3 regions of the Pantoea sp. SGAir0180 genome follow, and region 3 is predicted to be linked to each of the others. Evidence: riboswitches for the same ligand, from Rfam matches in the RefSeq annotation. Region 3 holds a riboswitch; each other region holds the start of a gene.
The links. Region 3 has a riboswitch for thiamine pyrophosphate ahead of thiC (phosphomethylpyrimidine synthase ThiC). Riboswitches for the same ligand answer to the same signal wherever they lie in the genome.
Positions count from the first base shown of each region.

Region 1 (7,972 bases), 1.8 Mb from region 3:
CTATATACAGTTGACGAAAGTGGGGGCACGGGCGGCCGTGCAACAGGCCATCGCACAGGGCTAAGGCGTTTTAACGCGCGGGCGAAATCGGGTTAATGTTAACAGGGACAGAACATGACACTTTCCTACACCATCACGACAAGTGAACCGGTCAATCAGCAGATTTACCGTTATCTACGCAAAGATATCGTCACCTGCGTCATTCAGCCGGGCGCTTTGCTGTCGGAAAAAGAGGTTTCCGCCCGTTTTCATCTCTCTCGCCAGCCGGTACGTGAGGCGTTCATTAAGCTGGCAGAAGCCGGTCTGGTACAAATCCTTCCACAGCGCGGCACCTTTGTGCGTAAGATTTCAGCGAAGCAGGTTGAAGATGGACGCTTTATCCGGGAAGCGGTAGAACTGGCCGTAATACGCCGCGCAGCGCGGGAAACAAGCCAGCGCGGACTGATGGCGCTGGAGCATAATCTGCAGCTCCAGCGCATCACTGCCGCCCGGGGCGACAGCCAGATGTTTCTCAGCCTGGACGATGAATTCCATCGTCTGATTGCCGAGAGCATCGACTGTATGCTGGCATGGGAAACCATTGAAAACATCAAGGCGACGATGGACCGGGTGCGATATCTCACCCTGAATCAGGTCGCGCCCGCTGAAACACTGATCGAACAACATGAAGCCGTTTTTGCCGCCCTGAAAGCGCGCGATGCGGACCAGGCAGAAACCGCCCTGCGTCACCATCTGCAGGCAATGATGTTTTCGCTCGCGCCCGTGATCAGGCAAAACCGTGACTGGTTCGAGGCTGAGTAGCGCGCCGTACAATCGCTGAGCGAAGCCGTTACCACCACTGATGAAAATGATGCACAGGTCCAGTCCCGTGGCCCACCTCCAGCGAATCGGCTGTCAGCAGGGCCTGTTGTAGCCAGGTTTTGGCTTCATTAACCGTCTCCGCCCAGTCACTGTGCCGTGGGCGCAGGGCCGCCAGCGCAGCAGACAGCGTACAACCGGTACCGTGCGTATGGCGCGTCTTCACCCGAGGCGTGCTGAACCGTTGCCGCCCCGCTGGCGTGATCAGCCAGTCAGGACTTTCGCCATGATCCAGATGTCCGCCCTTCATCAGCACGGCCTGACAACCCAGCGCCAGAAGGGCATCGCCCTGCGTCAGCATCTCGTTCTCATTGCTGGCCATACGGCATTCGAGCAGCGCGGCGGCTTCGGGCAGATTAGGTGTGATCAGTGACACCTGTGGCAACAGGCGCTCGCGGACACAGGCAATGGCATCAGGACTCAGTAAGGCATCGCCGCTCTTGGCCACCATCACCGTGTCCAGCACCACAAACGGGATTGCCCGGCGCTGCAAGCCAACCGCCACCCGCTCCACGATCGCCGCGTCGGACAGCATGCCAATTTTTGCACTGTCGATGCGCACGTCATCAAGAACGGAATCCAGCTGTGCGCTGACAAAATCAGGATCAATACGGTACACCGACTGTACGCCACAGGTATTTTGCGCCACCAGGGCCGTAATCACGCTGGTGCCGTAAGCGCCCAGTGCGGAGAAGGTTTTCAGGTCGGCCTGAATCCCGGCACCGCCGCTGGGATCGGTACCGGCAATCGTTAAAGCATTGATGCGTTTCACAAGGCGGCCTCCAGTGTCCAGAGCGCGTCCAGAAACGCCGGTGCAAAGCTGCCCGGCCCGGTTGATGCCTGTGCGGCTTTCTCTCCGGCCAGTGCCATCACCCGACAGGCGCTGGCGATATTCACCAGTCTGTCACCCGGCAGGCTGGCAAAGGCGGCGACGACCGCAGACAGTGCACAGCCGGTACCGACCACCCGCGTCATTAAGGGCGATCCGCCGACGATCGACAGGGTACGCATCCCGTCGGTGGCATAATCCACCTCGCCAGTGACCACCACACAGGTCTGATACTCCCGCGCCAGTTGTTGGGCGGCCAGCAGGGCGCTTTCGGCGGCGTGCAGACTGTCCACGCCACGTCCGCCGTCAGCCTGCTGGGCCAGCGCCAGAATCTCGGAAGCATTGCCGCGAATCACGGCAGGCGACTGCATCAGCACCTGCTGGCAAAACCGGGTACGCAACGTCAGTGCGCCCACCGCTACCGGGTCCAGCGTCCAGGGCGTGCCTGCCAGATTAGCCGCCTCGATTGCCGCGGCCATGGCCAGCTGGCGTTCGTGCGTTAATGTGCCGACATTGATTAACAGTGCATCCGCGATACCGCTGAACTGCGGCGCTTCCTCGCGATCGATGACCATGGCAGGTGACGCGTTCAGAGCAAGCAGGACATTAGCCGTGAGCATTTGCACCACATCATTGGTCATGCAGTGCACGAGCGGTGACTGACGGCGAAACTGTTGCAGGAGGGGCGCGCATTGCGCATCAGAAAGATGGTGCGGTTGATGTGTCATCAGAACTCCCAACCGGCGGACAAGAAGGCGAATGCGGTCAGGCATCAGACTTCCCTACGCTGGCATTATCCAGATCAGGTAATACGGGTTTTTCTCAGCCTTCACAAAGAAGGGCACCCCGAGTCGTGTTACGCAAAGAAGAATAAGTAAGCCCCTAAATTTAAGCAAGGTGCTTATTCTTTTTTCAACCTGGCGGGCGAGACTTTTACATGATCCCGATCAACTCCCCACCGCACGAAAAAAGGCTTAATGCTGCGGGCTTAAAATTTGCACGTCAGAGCAGTAAAGGTATTTACGCGAGTAAATTATATCCTTCACCATTATCAGAATGCCCAGCAATAACAAACACCTGCCTACAACATCGCAACAATAAATCTTCATATCACGTAGTTAAAAATTACCAGAACACTTCATACTTGACAGGAAGCATGATGCGATTTTTAGCGCTTATCCCTCATCGTCACCGATGGACTGACATCACCATTACCCGTCAGGGTGCCCTTTCTCCTTCTGGCCGACACTATTATTCCACTTATCTTTCTGCCCGTTGTCAGCGTTGCGATGCGGTTATCCATCGGGTGTATTATCGCGATATCAGTGATGACCAGGCGCGCCGCTGGCTAGGGTAAATTCGCGGGTCGGGTACACGTTTTGCCAGGTTACGCGGCCGACGCAATTTGGTAGTCTTGCCCTTACTGAGTCACTGGACTGCTTACGCTTATGCCCTTCCTGCTGGATACATTAGGACACCAGATTTACCTGTCAGCCCCGCTGTTTATTCTTATTTTCCTGGGTTATTGCCTGACGAAATGGGGCAAATGGCCGCTGAGCATCAGCGAAGGCATGAACCGGTTTGTCTTTAACGTTGCCCTGCCCTGCATGCTGTTTCGCATCATGAGTGACTTTTACAACAGTCCCGCAGTCGATGTGCGCCTGCTTCTGGCATTCTTTGGCAGTTGTCTGCTGGTGTTTATCGTGGGCCGAATCCTTGCCTCGCGTCTGTTTCATCTGGATGGCGTGGCCGGTTCGGTCTTTGCCCTGGGCGGGGTCTTTTCAAATAACGTTATGCTGGGTATTCCGGTCGCTACCGTCCTGCTGGGCCCCGGTGCCTTGCCATCGGTTGCGCTGGTGCTGGTGTTTAACAGTCTGATCCTCTGGACATTACTCACCGTCTCGGTGGAATGGTCGAAACAGGGCAGTTTTTCCCTTCAGGGCTTTAAGCGCACCTTGATTAGCGTGCTCAGGAATCCGTTAATTATTGGCATCTTATCAGGCACCGCCTGGAGCCTGTTGCAGCGGCCGCTTCCCGCCATCGCCGCTGAACCGCTGCGCATGCTGGCGTCCATCGCCGCACCCTTATCGTTGGTCACTCTCGGCATGAGCCTGGCGCACTATCGGGTGCGGGAAGGCTTGAAAGAGAGTTACACGATTTGTGCGTTGAAACTGATTCTGCAGCCGCTGTGTGTCTGGGCGATCGCCTGGCTGACGGGTCTGCCTGCGCTGGAAAGTAAAGTGGTAGTGCTGCTGGGGTCGATGGCGGTCGGTGTGAATGTCTACCTGATGTCGCAGAAATTTAACGTGATTACCGGCCCCACGGCCGCCAGTATGCTGCTTTCCACCCTTTTTGCCGCGATAACCACGCCGCTGTGGATGATGTTAATGACGCTGGCCGGATATTAAAAAGCCCTGTAACACAGGTTACAGGGCTGGCTTTTGCACCGAAAAACTTAGTGTGCAGGTTGGGTGCGAATCAGGTAATCAAAAGCGCTCAGCGAGGCTTTTGCCCCTTCACCGCTGGCAATGATGATTTGCTTGTAAGGCACCGTGGTGCAGTCGCCTGCTGCGAAAACGCCTTTCAGGCTGGTTTCGCATTTTGCATCGATGATGATTTCACCCATCTTGTTGCGCTCAACCGCCCCTTCCAGCCAGGTGGTGTTAGGGAGCAGGCCAATCTGAACAAAAATGCCTGACAGCGCCAGTTCATGGGTTGTCTGGTTGGTGCGATCCAGATATTGCAGGCCGGTAACTTTGCTGCCGTCGCCTTTCACTTCGGTGGTTTGTGCATTCAGGATCACATCCACGTTTTTCAGGCTGCGCAGTTTGTCCTGCAGCACTTTGTCTGCACGCATTTCGCTGGCGAATTCCAGCAATGTGACGTGTTCAACAATACCAGCCAGATCGATAGCCGCTTCCACGCCGGAGTTACCGCCACCGATGACGGCAGTGCGTTTACCTTTGAACAGCGGACCGTCACAGTGCGGGCAATAGGTCACACCTTTAGTACGGTACTGCTCTTCCCCCGGTACGCCCATGTTGCGCCAGCGCGCGCCGGTCGCCAGGATGATGCTACGGGATTTCAGTACGGCACCTGACGCCGTTTCAATGGCGTGCAGGCCGCCTTTCGCCGCAGACGGAATCAGTTTAATCGCGCTCTGACTGTCAATCACATCAACACTGTAATCGTCAACGTGGGCACGCAATGCGCCAGCCAGTTTGGCCCCTTCCGTTTTCTGCACGGAAATGTAGTTTTCGATATCAACGGTATCCAGTACCTGTCCGCCGAAACGCTCACCCATCAGGGCGGTGCGGATGCCTTTACGGGCAGAATAGATGGCGGCCGCTGCGCCAGCGGGACCGCTGCCAATAATCAGCACATCATAGGCTTCGCGTTTATTCAGCGCTTCTGCTGCGCGCTTGTCAGCATTGGTGTCGACTTTACTGACGATCTCCGCCAGGCTCATGCGGCCCTGACCAAACTCTTTGCCGTTCAGGAAAACCGCCGGCACGCCCATGACATTCCGTTCCTGAATTTCGTTCTGGAACAGGCCACCGTCAATCGCGGTGTGGCTGATGCGCGGGTTCAGGACCGCCATCAGGTTCAGAGCCTGTACCACATCCGGACAGTTGTGGCAGGACAGCGAATAATAGGTTTCGAAATGGAAATCCCCATCCAGCGCCGCAATCTGATCAAGCAGATTTTGTGCTTCTTTGGACGGGTGCCCACCGGTCTGTAACAGCGCCAGCACCAGTGAGGTAAATTCATGACCCAGCGGCGAACCCGCAAAACGTGGGCCGTGATCCGCACCAGGGTTAGTGATTAAAAATGAGGGTTTACGCACCTGACGATCGTTCTCTTCACGAAAGCTGACCTTGTCAGACAGGCTCGCGATATCGACCAACAGATTGCGAATCTCGGTTGATTTTGCGCCATCATCCAGCGTTGCAATCAACTCCACAGGCTTGGTGAGTTTCTCAAGATAAGCTTTGAGCTGCGTTTTTAAATTGGTATCAAGCATAGTGAGTTCCTGGTCAAAAAATCGGGTGCCGAAGCACCCGATGAGAAAATGATCGACGTTGCGATGCGGAAATTAGATTTTGCCAACCAGGTCCAGCGAAGGCGCCAGAGTCGCATCACCTTCTTTCCATTTGGCCGGGCACACTTCACCAGGGTGAGAAGCCACGTACTGCGCCGCTTTCACTTTGCGCAGCAGGTCAGACGCATCACGGCCAATACCTTCAGCAGTGATTTCTACAGCCTGGATAACACCCTGTGGATCAACGATGAATGTACCACGGTCAGCCAGACCTTCATCTTCGCGCATGATGTCGAAGTTGCGGGTCAGCGCGCCAGTTGGGTCACCGATCATCGCATATTTGATTTTTGCGATGGTGTCAGAAGATCCGTGCCAGGCTTTGTGGGTAAAGTGGGTATCAGTAGACACTGAGTAGATGTCCACGCCCAGTTTCTGGAACTCTTCATAGTGATCCGCGACGTCGCCCAGTTCGGTTGGGCAAACAAAGGTGAAGTCAGCCGGATAAAAGAAGAAAACACTCCATTTACCTTCAACGTCTTTCTCGGTTACTTCGATAAACTGGCCGTCTTTAAATGCACTGTTTTTGAACGGCTTAATTTTGGTGTTGATAATGGACATGTGATGGCCTCCTTTAAAATATGTGATGCAGCTTACAAATTTTCCGGGCCAACATCTAATAAGCCCTCGTTATCAATAAAATAAACGAAAGCTATCAAACGCCGATCGCGTTGATCGTTAAGGGAAAAAACCGCTTTTCTTACCTTCATTTACCCGCAAAAAGATATATTGCGTGCTTCCAGGCAATAACCCCTGTGCGTTAACTGAAGGCCGTTTGCTGTTTTCCCATAAGGCACCGTCGGGCAGTGTACAAGGAAAGTGATGACATTTGTTCTGCTTTTACTTTTTTGAGAATCCCTGCCAGGGTTGTTAAAAGATGTTTAACGGAGCTTGATGTGCATATTCGATTATTTGCAGAGGCCGACCGTCCTTTCCTGCGGACGTTGTTTCTGGCGGCCCGTCGGCATAACTGGGACTGGATCGCCAACGATGACTGGCAGCTGGAAGACTTCGATCAGGTGATACTCGGCGAAACCGTTTTAGTGGCTGAGCTGGACGGGCATCGGGCAGGATTCGCGGGTCTGATGGAAAACGATAATTTCTTACACAGCCTGTATGTGGATCCTGATTATCAGGGGCGCGGCGTGGGCAGTGCACTGCTTGAGGCCGTCCAGTCACGCTTTACATCAACCGGCGCGCTGAAGTGTCTGCAAATGAACAAGGCCGCCCAGACGTTTTACCTGCAACATGGCTGGAAAGTGATTTCCCAGGGTGAAAGCGAGCAAGGCGGCTATCTGTTAATGCATTATCCCCAGGCGTCGCACTATGAGAGCGACGCGCAGAAGGGTTAAAGCGCGCGGAAGGCGATATCGCCGGGAATCACCTCGCCCTGCCAGTAAAGCTGGGCGGCCACACGTCCGGCGAGCTGACGGTACAGCATCGCAAATTCACTGTCCGGCCGACGAATCACCGTTGGCTCGCCATCATCCAGATCTTCACGCAAATGAATATGCAGGGGAAGCTGTGCCAGCAGCCGCGTGCCATAGTCGTCCACCAGCCGTTGCGCTCCGCCGGTACCAAAAATAGGCTCATGGTGACCGCACTGGCTGCAGACGTGGATACTCATGTTCTCCACCACGCCCAGCACCGGGACGTTAACCTTTTCGAACATGACCATGCCTTTGCGTGCATCGATGAGCGCGATGTCCTGTGGCGTAGTGACCACCAGCGCACCGGTGACGGGCACACTCTGCGCCAGCGTTAACTGGATATCTCCGGTTCCTGGCGGCATATCCAGCACCAGATAATCCAGGTCGGGCCACTGGGTTTCGGTAAGTAACTGCATCAGCGCTTTGCTGGCCATAGGGCCGCGCCACACCATCGCGTTATCGTCGGTCACCAGATAGCCGATGGAATTGGTTGCCAGACCATGGGACATGATCGGCGCCATATGGGTGCCGTCAGGCGAGGTCGGGCGCTCTTTTTCACAGCCCAGCATGTTAGGCACGGACGGGCCATAAATATCGGCATCCAGAATGCCCACACGTGCGCCTTCAGCCAGCAACGCCAGCGCCATATTAACTGCGGTACTCGATTTGCCCACGCCGCCTTTACCGGAGCTGACCGCGATAATGTTCTTCACGCCGTTAACACCAGGGTGATTTTTCACGCGTTTCAACGTAGCA
Region 1 is NZ_CP028071.1:967,644-975,615, reverse strand. It holds gene C1N58_RS04670 (mannitol dehydrogenase family protein) at 1-64, shown strand, start outside; gene C1N58_RS04665 (GntR family transcriptional regulator) at 115-801, shown strand; gene thiD (bifunctional hydroxymethylpyrimidine kinase/phosphomethylpyrimidine kinase) at 830-1,630, opposite strand; gene thiM (hydroxyethylthiazole kinase) at 1,627-2,415, opposite strand; TPP riboswitch at 2,450-2,546, opposite strand; gene C1N58_RS04650 (hypothetical protein) at 2,847-3,044, shown strand; gene C1N58_RS04645 (AEC family transporter) at 3,136-4,095, shown strand; gene ahpF (alkyl hydroperoxide reductase subunit F) at 4,143-5,711, opposite strand; gene ahpC (alkyl hydroperoxide reductase subunit C) at 5,784-6,347, opposite strand; gene C1N58_RS04630 (GNAT family N-acetyltransferase) at 6,683-7,138, shown strand; gene apbC (iron-sulfur cluster carrier protein ApbC) at 7,135-7,972, opposite strand, start outside.
Region 1: it holds a riboswitch for thiamine pyrophosphate, as region 3 does, so the genes downstream of both, thiM (hydroxyethylthiazole kinase) here and thiC (phosphomethylpyrimidine synthase ThiC) in region 3, are expected to answer to the same signal.

Region 2 (7,972 bases), 490 kb from region 3:
GCAAACCTCGGTCATGTGGCGCGAGATCGTCAACGAGATCGCGAAAGATTATCCCGATGTGCAGTTGAGCCATATGTACATCGACAATGCCACCATGCAGCTGATTAAAGATCCTTCTCAGTTCGACGTGCTGCTGTGCTCAAACCTGTTTGGCGACATTCTGTCAGACGAGTGCGCGATGATCACCGGTTCTATGGGCATGCTGCCCTCAGCCAGCCTGAGCGAAGACGGCTTTGGCCTCTACGAACCGGCTGGCGGCTCCGCACCGGATATCGCCGGGCAGAACATTGCCAACCCGATTGCTCAGATTTTGTCGCTGTCACTGCTGCTGCGCTACAGCCTGAACGCCGATGAGGCCGCTGCCAGTATTGAACGCGCCATCAGCCGTGCGTTAGCCGAAGGTTACCGCACCAAAGATTTAGCCGGTGATGGCCCTGCGATTAGCACCGATGAGATGGGCAGCATCATTGCTCGCTTTGTCGCCGAGGAAAAATAATAAAATGAAAACTTTATACCAGAAGTTATTTGATGCACATGTCGTTCACGAAGCGCCGAATGAAACGCCGCTGCTCTATATTGACCGTCACCTGATTCATGAGGTGACCTCACCGCAGGCGTTTGATGGCTTGCGGGCGCACGGTCGTAAAGTGCGCCAGCCGTCGAAAACCTTCGCCACCATGGATCACAACGTTTCTACCCAGACCAAAGATATTCATGCCTCGGGTGAAATGGCCCGTATTCAGATGCAGGAGCTGATCAAGAACTGTGCGGAATTTGGCGTGCAGTTATATGACCTGAATCACCCGTTCCAGGGCATCGTGCACGTCATCGGTCCGGAACAAGGCATGACCTTACCGGGCATGACCATTGTCTGCGGTGACTCGCACACGGCTACACACGGCGCTTTTGGCTCGCTGGCCTTCGGTATCGGTACCTCTGAAGTCGAGCACGTTTTTGCCACTCAAACCCTGAAACAGGGCCGTGCTAAAACCATGAAGATTGAAGTGACAGGTACGGTTGCGCCGGGCATTACGGCGAAAGATATCGTGCTGGCCATTATCGGCAAAACCGGCAGCGCGGGCGGTACCGGCCATGTTGTCGAATTCTGTGGTTCCGCGATCGAAGCGCTGAGCATGGAAGGCCGCATGACGCTGTGTAACATGGCTATCGAGATGGGCGCAAAAGCCGGTCTGGTGGCCCCCGATGAAACCACCTTCGCCTACCTGAAAGGACGCCAGTTTTCACCGGAAGGTGAGAAATGGGCGCAGGCCGTTGAATACTGGCGCACGCTGAAATCCGATCCGGACGCGAAATTTGACCGCGTCGTGACGCTGCGTGCAGAAGAGATCGCCCCGCAGGTTACCTGGGGAACGAACCCTGGGCAGGTTATCGCGGTGGATGCGCAGATTCCCGACCCGGCCTCGTTTGCGGATCCCGTGGAGCGGGCATCCGCAGAGAAGGCGCTGGCTTATATGAACCTGCAACCCGGTATCAAACTGACCGACGTCAGCATCGATAAAGTCTTTATTGGTTCCTGCACTAACTCGCGCATTGAAGATCTGCGCGCCGCCGCCGCGATTGCCAAAGGGCGTAAAGTTGCGCCGGGCGTTCAGGCTCTGGTGGTGCCAGGTTCAGGCCCGGTTAAAGCCCAGGCCGAAGCCGAAGGGCTGGATAAGATCTTTATTGAGGCCGGATTTGAATGGCGCCTGCCTGGCTGCTCCATGTGTCTGGCGATGAATAACGACCGCCTGAATCCCGGCGAGCGTTGTGCTTCAACCAGTAACCGTAACTTCGAAGGCCGCCAGGGCCGTGGCGGACGGACACATTTGGTCAGCCCGGCGATGGCCGCTGCTGCTGCCGTTAATGGCCATTTCGCTGATATTCGCAGCCTGACATAAGGACGCCATCATGGCAGAAAAATTTACGCAACATACGGGTTTGGTGGTGCCACTGGATGCCGCTAACGTCGACACCGACGCCATCATTCCAAAGCAGTTTTTGCAGAAAGTGACGCGTGTTGGTTTCGGTGCGCATCTGTTTAACGACTGGCGTTTCCTGGACGATCACGGCCTGGAGCCTAATCCGGATTTCGTGCTCAACTTCCCGGAGTACAAAGGGGCATCCATCCTGCTGGCACGTGAAAACTTTGGCTGTGGTTCGTCACGTGAGCATGCGCCATGGGCACTGACCGATTACGGTTTTAAAGTCGTCATCGCGCCGAGCTTTGCCGATATTTTTTATGGCAACAGCTTTAATAACCAACTGCTGCCGGTCACGTTGACTGAGGAGCAGGTAGACGAATTGTTTACCCTGGTAAAAGCCCGTCCGGGCATCCGCTTCGAAGTGGATCTGGAAGCGCAGGTGGTTAAAGCCGGCGACAAGACCTACAGCTTTAAGATTGATGATTTCCGTCGCCACTGCATGCTGAATGGACTGGACAGCATCGGCCTGACGCTGCAGCACGAAAGCGCGATTTCAGCTTACGAAAATAACCAGCCCGCCTTTATGCGCTAAGCTTCGTTATCACCGTACGGCCCGGTCTGCTGACCGGGCTTTTTTTTTGCCCTGCGCATCTCACAGGCGCGGATCACGCCTCTTTGACTCTTCTGATCATCACCAACGTAACCAGCGAAATCGCTGCAATCACCCAGTACACACTGCCGTGCCCAAAATGTTCAACCAGCGCACCCTGACATAGCCCCGCCAGGATAATCCCGGTCGAAATGCTGTTAGTAAACAGGGTGGTGGCCGCGCCCGCCCGTCCAGGCATCAGATCCTGAAACCACAACATGCCAATGCCTGCGACCACGCCGATAAACAGGGCGTTAAACACCTGCAGGATCAGCAGCGCCAGATGGCTGTGAAACAGGATAAGGCCGCTGTAGAACACGACGGCAGCAGCCACGGCGGCGGCCATCATATTCCGCTTGCCCCATCGTTTGGCGTAAAAGCCCGCCACGATCATGACCGGGATCTCCAGCCCGGCAGCCGTGCCCATTAAGATTCCGGCCAGATTTTCAGGTAAGCCCAGATCCGTACTGATCCATAACGGCATGTCGATGATATACATGGTGTTGCAGGTCCACATCAGCGTCGATGCGGCAAACAAAATACGCACATCACGAATACGCCAGCCACTCAGCGGAATTCCGCCTGACTGCATCAGGGACGCGGTGCGCGGCACCGAGGGCACCGTGAACCAGATCAGCAGAAAACAGAGAAAAAACAGCCCGGCGGCCACGCTGAACAACGTGACAAAGCCAAAATTCAGCGCCAGCGCAAATGACAATGGCGGGCCAATCACCCAGGCCAGCGAGACCTGAGCACGCATGACAGAGCTGAACATCACCACTTCGCGCGAAGCACTGTCGGCATATTCACGCGCCAGGGCAAAAAGCTGCGGCATGGCGACATTCGCCAGCGACGACAGCAGTACGCCCAGCGTTATCAGCGTCAGATAATGGCGGGTAAAGGCGAACAGGAGCGCGTTTGCCAATGCCAGCATGCAGCACAGCAAGATGATATTGCGGCGATCGCCGACCCGGTCAGAACGTTTTGCGATCATCATGCTCACCACAATCCCGGCAACGGCATTGAGGGTAAAAAACAGCCCAACCCACAGCGGCGGCACCTGCACTTCTCGCGATAAAAACAGGCTCAGCGTCGGTGCCTGAAGCGCGCCCGCTACGCCGAGGATAAAGGCGGTCACCATAAAAGCGAAAAACACCGGATTGAAACGGCGCGAGAATGCTAACAAAGATTTCATGCCTTATCCCTGACAGAACAACAATAGAAACGGGAAGCGTGTCCCCCGACCATAACCTGCAACGTAAAAAAAACCAGCAGAATAACTCTGCTGGCAAAATCGTAGCACACTACTCAGAAGGGACGGGCATCGCTGCCGTCCATGTCAGAGCGCCATCCATCGCTGAATGCCTCCCGCTCTTCCAATGCGAGAAAGTTTGCCTCTAAAATAGGGCAGGAAAAACAGAGCAGGTTTCAGAGGGAGTTCCTCTTTTATGTCGTCATCACGTCTGAAGCAGCAGTTCATTCGTCTGTGGCAGAGCTGTCAGGGGCAATCGCAGGAAACCACCCTGGGTGAGCTGGCCGACGCCCTGCACTGTTCACGTCGCCATATGCGGAACCTGCTTAACAGGATGCAGGAAGCCGGCTGGCTCACCTGGCAGGCGGAGGCCGGACGGGGCAAGCGATCCGTGCTCACCTTCTGCTACACCGGACTAACCTTGCAGCAGCAGCGCGCTGAAGACCTGCTGGAACAGGATCGTATTGATCAACTGGTGCAGCTTGTCGGCGATAAAGATCAGGTCAGACAGATGATCAGCGCGCATCTGGGCCGCAGTTTCCGGCAGGGAAAACATATTCTGCGCGTCCTCTACTATCGCCCTCTGCTCAATCTGCTGCCTGGATCGCCCCTGCGTCGGTCAGAAACCCATATCGCTCGTCAGATTTTTAGCGGTCTGACACGCATAAATGAGGAAAAAGGGGAAATCGAAGCCGATATCGCTCATCACTGGCAGCAACATTCGGATCGACACTGGCGCTTTTATTTACGTCCGGCTATCCGTTTCCATCATGGCCGGGAACTCGACATGGACGATGTGATTGCCAGCCTTGAGCGCCTGCGCCAGCATCCGCTGTTTTGCCATCTTCAGCGACTTGACTCCCCTGCCCCCTGGACGCTGGATATCTATTTAGATCAGCCCGACAGCTGGCTACCCTGGCTGTTGGGCAGCGTCAGCGCCATGATTCTGCCGCGCGAGTGGCCCGATATGCGCGATTTTGCCCGTCAGCCCATAGGGACAGGGCCCTATCGGGTCATCCGCAATCAGCAAAGTCAGCTGAAGATCGAAGCCTTCGACGACTACTTTGGCTATCGCGCCTTGATCGATGACGTGTCGGTATGGGTGCTGCCCGAGATCAGTGACGAAGTGGTTTATGCCGGTGTTCGCCTGCAGGGCGAACAGGCCGATGAGAAACAGGAAGAGAGTCGGCTTGAAGAGGGCTGCTACTTTTTACTGTTTGACCAGCGCTCCGCGAAGGCAGGCGAACCGGGCATTCGACGCTGGCTTAGCTTCCTGCTTAACCCCATCGCCTTACTGAACAATGCGGATCTGGGCTACCAGCGTTACTGGTTTCCTGCTTACGGCCTGCTGCCCCGCTGGCACCACCGGCGTGATTTGACACCGGTAGAAAAACCCGCAGGCCTGACACACCTGACGCTGACCGTTTATAACCAGCACATTGAGCACGTCAGTATCACCGATGCCTTGCGTCCACTACTGGCGCAACACGACGTGACGCTGGACGTGCGTGAGGTCAGTTATGAATCCTGGCATCAGGGCACAGGTGAAAGCGATATCTGGCTCGGCAGCGTCAACTTTACCCTGCCCCTGGACTATTCTCTGTTTGCGCTGTTATACGAAGTCCCGTTGTTGCAGCACTGCCTGCCGGTGAACTGGCAGCAGGATGCTGCGCGCTGGCGTGAGAAAACGCTCCCCCTTGCTGAATGGGCGAAACAGCTGGTTGAAAGCAACTGGCTTCATCCGTTGTTTCATCACTGGCTGCTGCTGGAAGGCCAGCGCAGTATGCGCGGAGTACGGATGAATACGCTGGGGTGGTTTGACTTTAAATCCGCCTGGTTTGCACCGCCCACGCTGTGATCCTTTCCCGGCGGGCATTAAATGACTAGAATGTGACGTTCTCAACGGGGTGCCTCTTTCCATCATGCCAGAGCGCTGAGATATACCCGTCGAACCTGAATCGGTTAATGCCGACGTAGGGATTTGAGAGGCAACTTTGCTCAGATCCTTTGCGACTCAACCCTGCCGCTATAGGAGCGCAAAGTGTTAAAAAACGTCCTGCCCGTGCTGCTGTTACTCTCTGCCCCGGTCTTCGCGGCCAAACCTGTCCTGACGGTTTACACCTATGATTCGTTTTCCGCTGACTGGGGACCGGGTCCGGCCGTTAAAAAAGCCTTTGAAGCCCAGTGCGGTTGCGAACTGAAATATGTGGCCCTGGAAGACGGGGTTTCGCTGCTGAATCGCGTCCGTCTGGAAGGCAAGAACAGCAAGGCCGATGTGGTCTTAGGGCTGGATAACAACCTCCTGCAGGCCGCGCAACAAACCGGGCTGTTTGCCAAAAGCGACGTTGATACCGGTAAATTGCAGGTTCCCGGCGGCTGGAAGGACACCACCTTTGTGCCCTTCGATTACGGCTACTTCGCGTTCGTCTATAACAAAAACACGCTGAAAAACCCACCAAAGAGCCTCAAAGAACTGGTCGAAAGCCCCGAAAAATGGCGCGTGATTTATGAAGATCCCCGCACCAGCACGCCGGGCCTTGGCCTGCTGCTGTGGATGCAAAAAGTCTACGGAGACAAGGCGCCTGAAGCCTGGCAAAAGCTGGCAAAGAAAACCGTCACGGTGACCAAAGGGTGGAGTGAAGCCTACGGTCTGTTTCTGAAAGGCGAGAGCGATCTGGTGTTGAGCTATACCACGTCGCCGGCTTATCACATTATTGAAGAGAAGAAAGATAACTATGCCGCGGCACCGTTTGCCGAAGGCAACTATCTGCAGGTGGAAGTGGCAGCCCGCCTGGCTAACAGCAAACAACCAAAACTGGCAGAGCAGTTTATGCAGTTCATGGTCACGCCCGCTTTCCAGAATACGATTCCAACCGGCAACTGGATGTACCCGGTGATCAAAACCGACCTGCCTGCAGGCTTTGCTTCACTCAGCGTGCCGAAGACGGCATTACAGTTTTCGCCTGAAGCCGTCGCCAGCCACCGTTCACAATGGGTCAGCCAATGGCAACGCGCCGTGAGTCGCTGATCCCCTTCTGGCTGATTCCGGGTTCACTCGCCACGTTGCTGCTTTGCAGCGTGGCGTTGTCAGCTTTTGCTGCACTGTGGATGGCGGCCCCGGCGACCGACTGGCGTGCGGTTCTGCAGGATACCTATCTGCATCATGTGATTGGCTTTTCATTTACGCAGGCGCTGCTCTCCGCCCTGCTCTCTTTGCTGCCGGCCATTCCGCTGTCCCGGGCTCTCTATCGACGCCGTTTTCCTGGCCGTCAGGGATTATTACGCCTGTGCGCCATGACGCTGGTCTTGCCGGTGCTGGTCGCGGTATTTGGTCTGCTCACTGTCTATGGTCGGGTGGGCTGGCTGGCCCGGCTTTGCGCCTGGTTTGGCGTGGACTATCACTTCTCGCCTTACGGGCTTCAGGGCATTTTACTGGCCCATGTTTTTTTCAACCTGCCGCTGGCCACGCGCCTGATGCTGCAGGCGCTGGAAAGCATTCCGGCCGAACAGCGTCAGCTTGCTGCACAGCTGAATATCCGTGGCTGGCATCACTTTCGGCTCCTTGAATGGCCGTGGCTACGTCGCCAGTTACTGCCTACCGGTGCGTTGATTTTCATGCTCTGCTTCGCCAGTTTTGCCACGGTTCTTTCACTGGGTGGCGGGCCGCGGGCCACCACTATCGAACTGGCCATTTTTCAGGCTTTAAGTTACGACTACGATCCGGGACGCGCCGCACTCCTGGCGTTGATTCAGCTTTGCTGCTGCCTGGTATTGGTGCTTCTCAGTCAGCGCTTCAGTCACGCCATTCCCGCTGGCAACACGCAGCGCCAGGGCTGGCGCGATCCGCAGGATTCCGTGCTGGCGCGCATCAGTGACATTGCTCTCATCGGTTTAGCCTTGCTGTTACTGCTACCGCCCCTGATCGCAGTGATTATTAATGGCCTGGACGGCGGACTGCGCGGCGCCTTGCAACAACCGGCGTTGTGGCAGGCAACATTCACCTCACTGCGCATCGCCCTAGGCGCTGGCGTGCTGTGCGTGTTACTGACGACCATGCTGCTCTGGAGCAGCCGCGAACTGCGCCTGCGCCAGCGTAAACTTGCCGCACAATTTATGGACACCAGCGGCATGCTGATTCTGGCCATGCCG
Region 2 is NZ_CP028071.1:3,050,840-3,058,811, forward strand. It holds gene leuB (3-isopropylmalate dehydrogenase) at 1-496, shown strand, start outside; gene leuC (3-isopropylmalate dehydratase large subunit) at 501-1,898, shown strand; gene leuD (3-isopropylmalate dehydratase small subunit) at 1,909-2,514, shown strand; gene C1N58_RS14455 (MFS transporter) at 2,588-3,766, opposite strand; gene sgrR (HTH-type transcriptional regulator SgrR) at 4,020-5,681, shown strand; TPP riboswitch at 5,717-5,821, shown strand; gene thiB (thiamine ABC transporter substrate binding subunit) at 5,865-6,851, shown strand; gene thiP (thiamine/thiamine pyrophosphate ABC transporter permease ThiP) at 6,827-7,972, shown strand, end outside.
Region 2: it holds a riboswitch for thiamine pyrophosphate, as region 3 does, so the genes downstream of both, thiB (thiamine ABC transporter substrate binding subunit) here and thiC (phosphomethylpyrimidine synthase ThiC) in region 3, are expected to answer to the same signal.

Region 3 (7,972 bases):
GACGGCGGTAATGCGTGAGCGTCTGCCATGCCTCACTGTCAAACGCTGGCGTCACCTTTTGGCCGTCACAGGTCTCCACGACATTGCCCCCTGCCCAGTGCCCCTGCTTCAGAAACACCCGACCGCTTAAGAGCGCATCGCTGATGTCCCGCATACGTTGCGCGTCAAACTTATAAAGTTCCACCGTATCAGGGCTGACCGCTTCACGTTGAGTAGCAAGCTGGCGCTGCATAAAGTTAAGACTGCCATTCTGGTCAAATCGCAGGGTGACATCGTCGGGAGGCGCGCCTTTCACCTGACGCTCAACGCTGACCAGATGATCGCCCAGCCAGCGGTAGTCTGTCGTTTCGCTTTTTTCGCTGTTAAACGGGTTGTACAGCGTACGAATATGCACAGACTGATGATCCGTATTCTTACGCCAGATACGCACACTGCCACGGTCGGCCAGATAACCACTGGCGGAAAAGGCGGGAATGTCGGGGGTGGAACTGCACCCGATAATCAGTGAGGAGAGAAGCAGGGCGGAAAAGCGCTGAAGCAGCGTAGTCATGGTGGCTGGCCCTTAAACAAAAGGGGCGAAATCGCCCCTGTTTAAAACTTTACCGCTATGCGACGTCTTACTTGACGGCGTCTTTCAGAGCTTTACCAGACACGAATGCAGGTACGTTTGCCGCAGCGATTTTGATTTCTTTGCCAGTCTGTGGGTTACGACCGGTACGCTCAGCGCGGTGGTTCACTTTAAAAGTACCAAAACCAACCAGTTGTACAGCATCACCCTCTTTCAGAGACTCAGTGATTGCAGCCAGAGTAGATTCCAGCGCTGCCTTGGCCTGGGTTTTAGACAGGTCAGCTTTTTCTGCGATCACATCAATCAGTTGAGTCTTGTTCATAAGTTATCCTTAAAGTGTATTTATCGCTTGCTAAGCAACGAGTGCGAGGGAAAAGCCAACTTCGGGCACTCTTCAGCCTGCACGCACCGATAGCCACAATTTTCAGCCCCCCAAATGTAGACCAGACAGGGGGCTGATGTGAAGCCTCCAGGCGCGCTAATTAAGGCCTGAAGTCACGTTTTCTCGCCTTATTGCTGAATTTTTATACCGATGTTACTAATTCCCGCTTCGCGCAGGTCGGATCGCAGACCTTTTATCAATTCAAGGTCTCGCTCTTCACAGTCTGCGAGCAGGCGAAAAATCTCCCATTGCAGGTCCCATTCGTCGATGACTGCCGGGTTTTCCCGCAGCTCTTCATCGGTCATTTCACGACCTGCCTGAGTCATTTCCAGAATGGCCACGGTGGTGATGGAGGTCTTGCTGACTTCAATCGCATGTTCAAGCGTTTCGCCACTTAACAGGGCGTGCAGCACTTCACTTAATGCCACACAGGCATCGATGGCCGGATACACGCCGTAGACCTCAAAATCATCGCCATCCGGAATCGCAGCTTCGAGCTTTTCCAGTTGACTGTCGAAGTTGATCTTTGCATCTTTCACCGTCAGCGTTTCCCAAATCAGATCGAGAATTCGGCGGTAAAGCGCAGGATCGGCAAACACAGTTTGCTGGCAAAAGGCCATGTAATTAGGATACATGCGCTCGCACAGGCAAGCCATAAACGTCAGATGTTGCCAGCTTTCCAGCTTTGCCAGACGCAAATGCACAGGGTTTTGTAACATACACAGAGCTCTTATTCGTTTCGCTGGCCGCAGTGTAACGCAAAAGCGCCCTACAAACAGTGCTAAAGCGCGTTTTGCCAGCGCAGAAATGCAGGTCGGCGTGATGCGACAGCATCTGCCCAGCGCGTCGGTTCCGGTAAACGGTAGCCCTGAGTACACTTTTCAACCCAATCGAGGGCACTGTCCAGGCTGACGCGATGCCCGGTGGCCACAAACAGCGGATTACAGCGTACCTTGCTGCGCCATACCCAGCCAATTTGCTCCCCTTTATCCATTAACGGCTGGCGACTGCCGGGAGTCTCGTCCAGCGGCTCAAACCGTCCGCACAAACGCTTTTTGGCGACACCGATGGTGGGAACATCGACCATCAGTCCAAAGTGTGACGCCACACCGAGCCGACGCGGATGCGAAATGCCGTGACCGTCGACAAACAACAGGTCAGGCTTCTGCTCCAGCATATTCCATGCCGCCAGCAAGGCGGGATATTCCCGGAAAGAGAGAAAGCCAGGAATGTACGGCATAGTCGTCTCGATGCGCGCGATACGATGCTCCACCAGCTTCAGCGACGGGTATTCGAGAATAACCAGCGCCGCGCGCGTGACCGCACCTTCCTGTTCAAACCCGACGTCTGCGCCACCAATAAAGCGTGGCGGCAGCACATCAAAATCGTCCTGCCGCACGACGTATGCGGCACGCTGTTGTTGCTCCGCACGAAGTGCAGCAATATCCATTATGACTCCTGATGATACTGGCGGGAAAGGCGGTGCACCGCCTCAACGAAGACGCCGGCATGCTCTGGCGGTACATCCTGATGGATACCATGTCCCAGATTGAATACGTGGCCTTCACCTTTGCCGAAACCGTCCAGAATACTGGCCACTTCCTGCTCGATACGGGCCGGTGGTGCGTACAGCATGGAGGGATCCATATTGCCCTGTAGGGCAACTTTATGCCCGACACGACGGCGGGCCTCACTGATGTCGATAGTCCAGTCCAGGCCCAGTGCATCGCAGCCTGTTTCAGCCATGGCCTCAAGCCACTGACCGCCGCCTTTAGTAAACAGCGTGATCGGCACACGACGGCCTTCGTTTTCGTGCAGTACGCTGTCGACGATTTTATGCATGTAATACAGCGAGAACTCGCGATAATCGCGGCCACTCAATGCGCCGCCCCAGGTGTCAAACACCATGACTGACTGCGCCCCGGCGCGGATCTGAGCGTTGAGATAGAGAATAACGCTGTCGGCCAGCTTATCCAGCATGGCATGCAATGTGGCAGGTTCGGCGTACATCATTTTCTTAATTTTGGTGAAGGCCTTGCTACTGCCGCCTTCTACCATATAGGTTGCCAGCGTCCACGGACTGCCTGAAAAACCAATTAAGGGCACCTCACCATTAAGGTTCTTACGGATGGTCCGTACGGCATTCATCACGTAACCCAGTTCCTGTTCAGGATCGGGAACAGGCAGGCGATCGACATCGGCACGGCAGGTTACGGGGTTTGAAAAGCATGGACCTTCCCCTGTTTCGAAGTACAGCCCTAATCCCATCGCATCAGGAATGGTGAGGATATCACTGAAGAGGATGGCCGCATCGAGCTTGTAGCGACGCAATGGTTGCAGGGTGACTTCGCAGGCCAGCTCGGCATTCTTACACAGCGACATAAAGTCGCCCGCCTGGGCACGCGTGGCTTTATATTCCGGCAAATATCGTCCGGCCTGGCGCATCATCCATACGGGGGTAACATCGACAGGCTGGCGTAACAGGGCGCGCAAATAACGGTCGTTCTTCAGTTCACTCATGTCAGGACTCTCTCGGTATCAAGCGAGTAGTGTAGCACTCTCACGCCTCAGCGCGGCAGAGGGCAACGGTATCTTCAATTAATCGACGGGCAACGGTGCCAGGTGGAGGCAGTAAAGGCAGCGCATCAAAACGGAACCATCCGGCATCCAACAGCTCTTTACCGTCGTGCTGTAAGTCGCCGCCGTCATACTCCGCCATAAAGGCCATCATTAAGGACTGCGGGAAAGGCCAGGGCTGGGAAGTGACATAACGGACATTCTTCACGCGCACGTTGCTCTCTTCCATCACTTCGCGTGCAACCGCCTGTTCAATGGTCTCACCGACTTCAACGAACCCGGCCAGCACAGTGTAAATGTTATTACGATGACGCGCATGGTTGGCCAGCAGGATCTCATCTCCACGGCGGATAGCAACGATAATACAGGGCGCAATTTGTGGGTAATAACGTTCACGGCAATGGCTACACAGGCAGGCAAATTCGCGTTTACTGGCGTGCATCTCATGACCACAATAGCCGCACCAGCGATGGGATCGGTAAAACTCCGCTAACTGCACCCCGCGCCCGGCCAGCTGAAACAGGCCCGGATCTTCATTGAGTAACTGGCGCAACGACAACATATCTGACGAACGCGTTTCACAAATCAGCCAGACCTTCTCTCCCTGCCATTCGCCAATCACGCGCCCCTGGTGCCCGGTAAGGCCAAACTGCTGTGCGTTTCCGTGAGGTAAATCGCCTTGCGGTAACCAAATTTTCTGTTCACTACTGACAATCCACCATCCAGCGTCTACGCTTGAAATTTCGCATTGCATTTATTTCGTCATCCTTAGCGTCAACCCGCACGCTGAAGTCCCGATGTTAAGTGTGTAGATGAACAACTATACCCAAATAATTCTGGTTGCAAGACGACAGCACGCTTATTTATCCCGACAGGTTCGCGGAGAACAAGCGCAATTGGCGCATCGCTAATCTGAAATATGAAGGTGCATAACGCATACGGAGTTAACTATGCTTAACCAGTTAGACGTTCTGACCCAACGCGTAGGTGGCAGTAATGAACTGGTAGATTCATGGCTGGCAGCTCGCCGCCAGCTGTTGGTTTCTTATTACCATTTGGTCGGCATCAAGCCAAAAAAAGAAGCGCTGACTCGCCTGGACGAGCAGGCACTGGATAACTTTTGCCACACGCTGGTCGATTATCTTTCATCCGGTCACTTTAGCCTTTACCAGCGTTTGATTGCAGAGATGGACGGCACCAGTCCGCTGCTGGCTGCCGCGCAGATTTACCCGTCGCTGGAAGCCAATACCGAGCAGTTGATGCAGCTGTATGACGGCCACCTGCAACAGGCCATCGACGACGACAACTATGTGACGTTTCAGCACGCCTTGTCAGAAGTCGGCGAAGCTCTTGAAGCGCGTTTTACCCTTGAAGACAAGCTTATCCAAATGGCATGGGACAATCACCTGACTCCGCCCGTGGCGAACGACAGTGAAATTGCCCGCCCTGCTTAACAGTGCCGCAAATGTAAATAACTTGTGATTCATAAAAAGCCCCCTTATGCTGAGTGGGCTTTAAAACATATGTTTTATGTTAGTCAGGGTTTGACGGTTGCACGTCCTTGCGGGACCTGATTAACCGTTAAACCAAATCTTGTCGGAGTGCCCATTGGGCTGAGACCGTTAATTCGGGATCCGCGGAACCTGATCAGGTTAGAACCTGCGAAGGGAACAAGAGTAAATTTTTACGGTACGCCGCACTCAGGGTGCCCGCTGTGCCGTTACTCCTTCCGAACTCCGGACAAGCAACCTTCCCACTTACTGGAATATTGCTATGTCTACTACGAAAACGACCCGTCGCGAACAGCGTGCTCAGGCACAGGAATTCATTGATTCCCTGCAGGGTGGCAGTGCCTTTCCCAACTCAAAACGTATCTGGCTGACCGGCAGCCGTGACGACATTCGTGTCCCCATGCGCGAAATCCAGCTCAACCCTACATTGACCGGCGGCAGTAAAGATGAGCCCGTTTACCAGGAAAATGAGCCTGTGCCGGTTTATGACACCGCCGGTGCCTATGGCGATCCGGCAGCAAAAATCGACGTGCATCGCGGACTGGATAAACTGCGTGCTCGCTGGATTGAAGAGCGCGACGACAGCGAAAAACTGACGCAGATTAGCTCGGCGTATACGCAGCAGCGACTGGCTGATGACGGACTGGATCACCTGCGCTTTGAACATCTGCCAACGCCGCGCCGTGCTAAAGCCGGCCGCTGTGTAACCCAGTTGCATTACGCGCGTCGGGGAATCATCACACCAGAGATGGAGTTCATCGCCATCAGGGAGAACATGGGCCGTGAGCGCATTCGTGGTGAGGTACTGCTGCAACAGCATCCGGGCCACAGCTTTGGTGCCCATCTGCCCGAAAACATTACCCCCGAGTTTGTACGCCAGGAAGTGGCCGCTGGCCGCGCCATTATTCCGGCCAATATCAACCATCCCGAATCCGAACCGATGATCATTGGACGCAACTTTCTCGTGAAGGTGAATGCCAACATTGGTAACTCAGCGGTGACCTCGTCTATTGAAGAAGAAGTAGAAAAGCTGGTCTGGTCCACACGCTGGGGCGCGGACACGGTCATGGATCTGTCGACCGGACGCTATATTCATGAAACCCGTGAATGGATTCTGCGTAACAGTCCTGTTCCCATCGGCACTGTTCCGATTTATCAGGCACTGGAGAAGGTCAACGGTGTGGCTGAAAATCTGAACTGGGACATTTTCCGCGATACGTTACTGGAGCAGGCCGAACAGGGCGTGGATTATTTTACTATCCATGCGGGTGTGCTGCTGCGCTACGTTCCCATGACTGCAAAACGCCTGACCGGTATTGTGTCCCGTGGTGGCTCCATTATGGCGAAGTGGTGCCTGTCTCATCACAAAGAGAGCTTTCTCTATGAACACTTCCGCGACATCTGTGAAATTTGCGCAGCCTACGATATCGCTTTGTCCCTGGGCGACGGATTACGCCCCGGATCGATTCAGGACGCCAACGATGAAGCACAGTTCGCTGAGCTGCACACGCTGGGTGAACTGACAAAAATAGCCTGGGAATACGACGTACAGGTGATGATCGAAGGTCCCGGCCATATCCCGATGCAGATGATCCGTCGCAACATGACAGAGCAGCTGGAACATTGCCATGAAGCGCCGTTTTATACTCTGGGCCCACTGACGACCGACATTGCGCCGGGCTACGATCATTTTACCTCTGGCATTGGTGCCGCCATGATTGGCTGGTTTGGCTGCGCGATGTTGTGTTACGTCACGCCGAAGGAGCATCTTGGCCTGCCAAACAAAGAGGATGTGAAACAGGGGTTAATCACCTACAAGATCGCCGCGCATGCTGCCGATCTGGCCAAAGGCCATCCGGGGGCGCAGATCCGCGACAACGCCATGTCGAAAGCGCGCTTCGAATTTCGCTGGGAAGATCAGTTCAATCTGGCGCTGGATCCTCATACAGCCCGGGCCTATCACGATGAAACGTTGCCACAGGAATCGGGTAAAGTTGCCCACTTCTGTTCAATGTGCGGCCCTAAGTTTTGCTCAATGAAGATCACGCAGGAAGTGCGTGACTATGCTGCCAGACAGGAAGCGGAAGCGCAGGCTATTGAGGTTGGCATGGCGCAGATGTCTGATCATTTCCGTGAACGGGGCGGTGAACTCTACCATCCCGCCACAGCGATTAAGGAGGAGTAAATGAACGCCTTTCCCGCTACCGCGCCGCGATTAGGGCTGTATCCGGTGGTCGACAGCGTTGAATGGATCGAACGCTTACTGGATGCCGGGGTGCGCACGATTCAGCTGCGGATTAAGGATCTGCCAGATGAGATCGTTGAACCCACCATCATCCAGGCTATCGCAACAGGTCAGCGTTACCAGGCGCGCCTGTTTATTAATGACTACTGGCAGCTGGCGATTAAGCATAAGGCTTATGGCGTTCATCTGGGGCAGGAAGATCTGGCCGTGGCCAATGTGCAGCGCATTCTGGACGCAGGCTTGCGCCTGGGCATTTCCACGCACGATGATGCTGAGCTGGATCGGGCGCTGGCGCTGCGTCCTTCCTACATTGCGCTGGGACATATCTTTCCGACTCAGACGAAGGTGATGCCCTCTTCTCCGCAGGGTTTGTCTGAACTTAAACGCCATCTGAGTCGGTTGCAGGGGATCTCTACCGTGGCGATTGGCGGCATCAGCATTGATCGCGTTCCGGCGGTACTTGAAACTGGTGTCGGCAGTATCGCCGTGGTGAGCGCCATTACGCAGGCAGAGGACTGGCGGGCGGCCACCCGCGAGCTGTTACGGCTTGTTGAGCCCGAATCCGGGCATTAACCCCGCCCTGTCGCGCAGATAAACGCGCACGTTGTGCAACAGGCAGTAAAAACTGGAAAGCCGCGCACGGCAATGAACATTGCGACTGGCGCGGCTTTTTTCTGTCCTTTAAAGTC
Region 3 is NZ_CP028071.1:3,545,095-3,553,066, forward strand. It holds gene C1N58_RS16630 (DUF1481 domain-containing protein) at 1-550, opposite strand, end outside; gene hupA (nucleoid-associated protein HU-alpha) at 618-890, opposite strand; gene C1N58_RS16640 (YjaG family protein) at 1,079-1,669, opposite strand; gene nfi (deoxyribonuclease V) at 1,732-2,400, opposite strand; gene hemE (uroporphyrinogen decarboxylase) at 2,400-3,470, opposite strand; gene nudC (NAD(+) diphosphatase) at 3,511-4,281, opposite strand; gene C1N58_RS16660 (Rsd/AlgQ family anti-sigma factor) at 4,478-4,981, shown strand; TPP riboswitch at 5,115-5,214, shown strand; gene thiC (phosphomethylpyrimidine synthase ThiC) at 5,301-7,223, shown strand; gene thiE (thiamine phosphate synthase) at 7,224-7,856, shown strand; gene C1N58_RS16675 (aminotransferase-like domain-containing protein) at 7,971-7,972, opposite strand, start outside.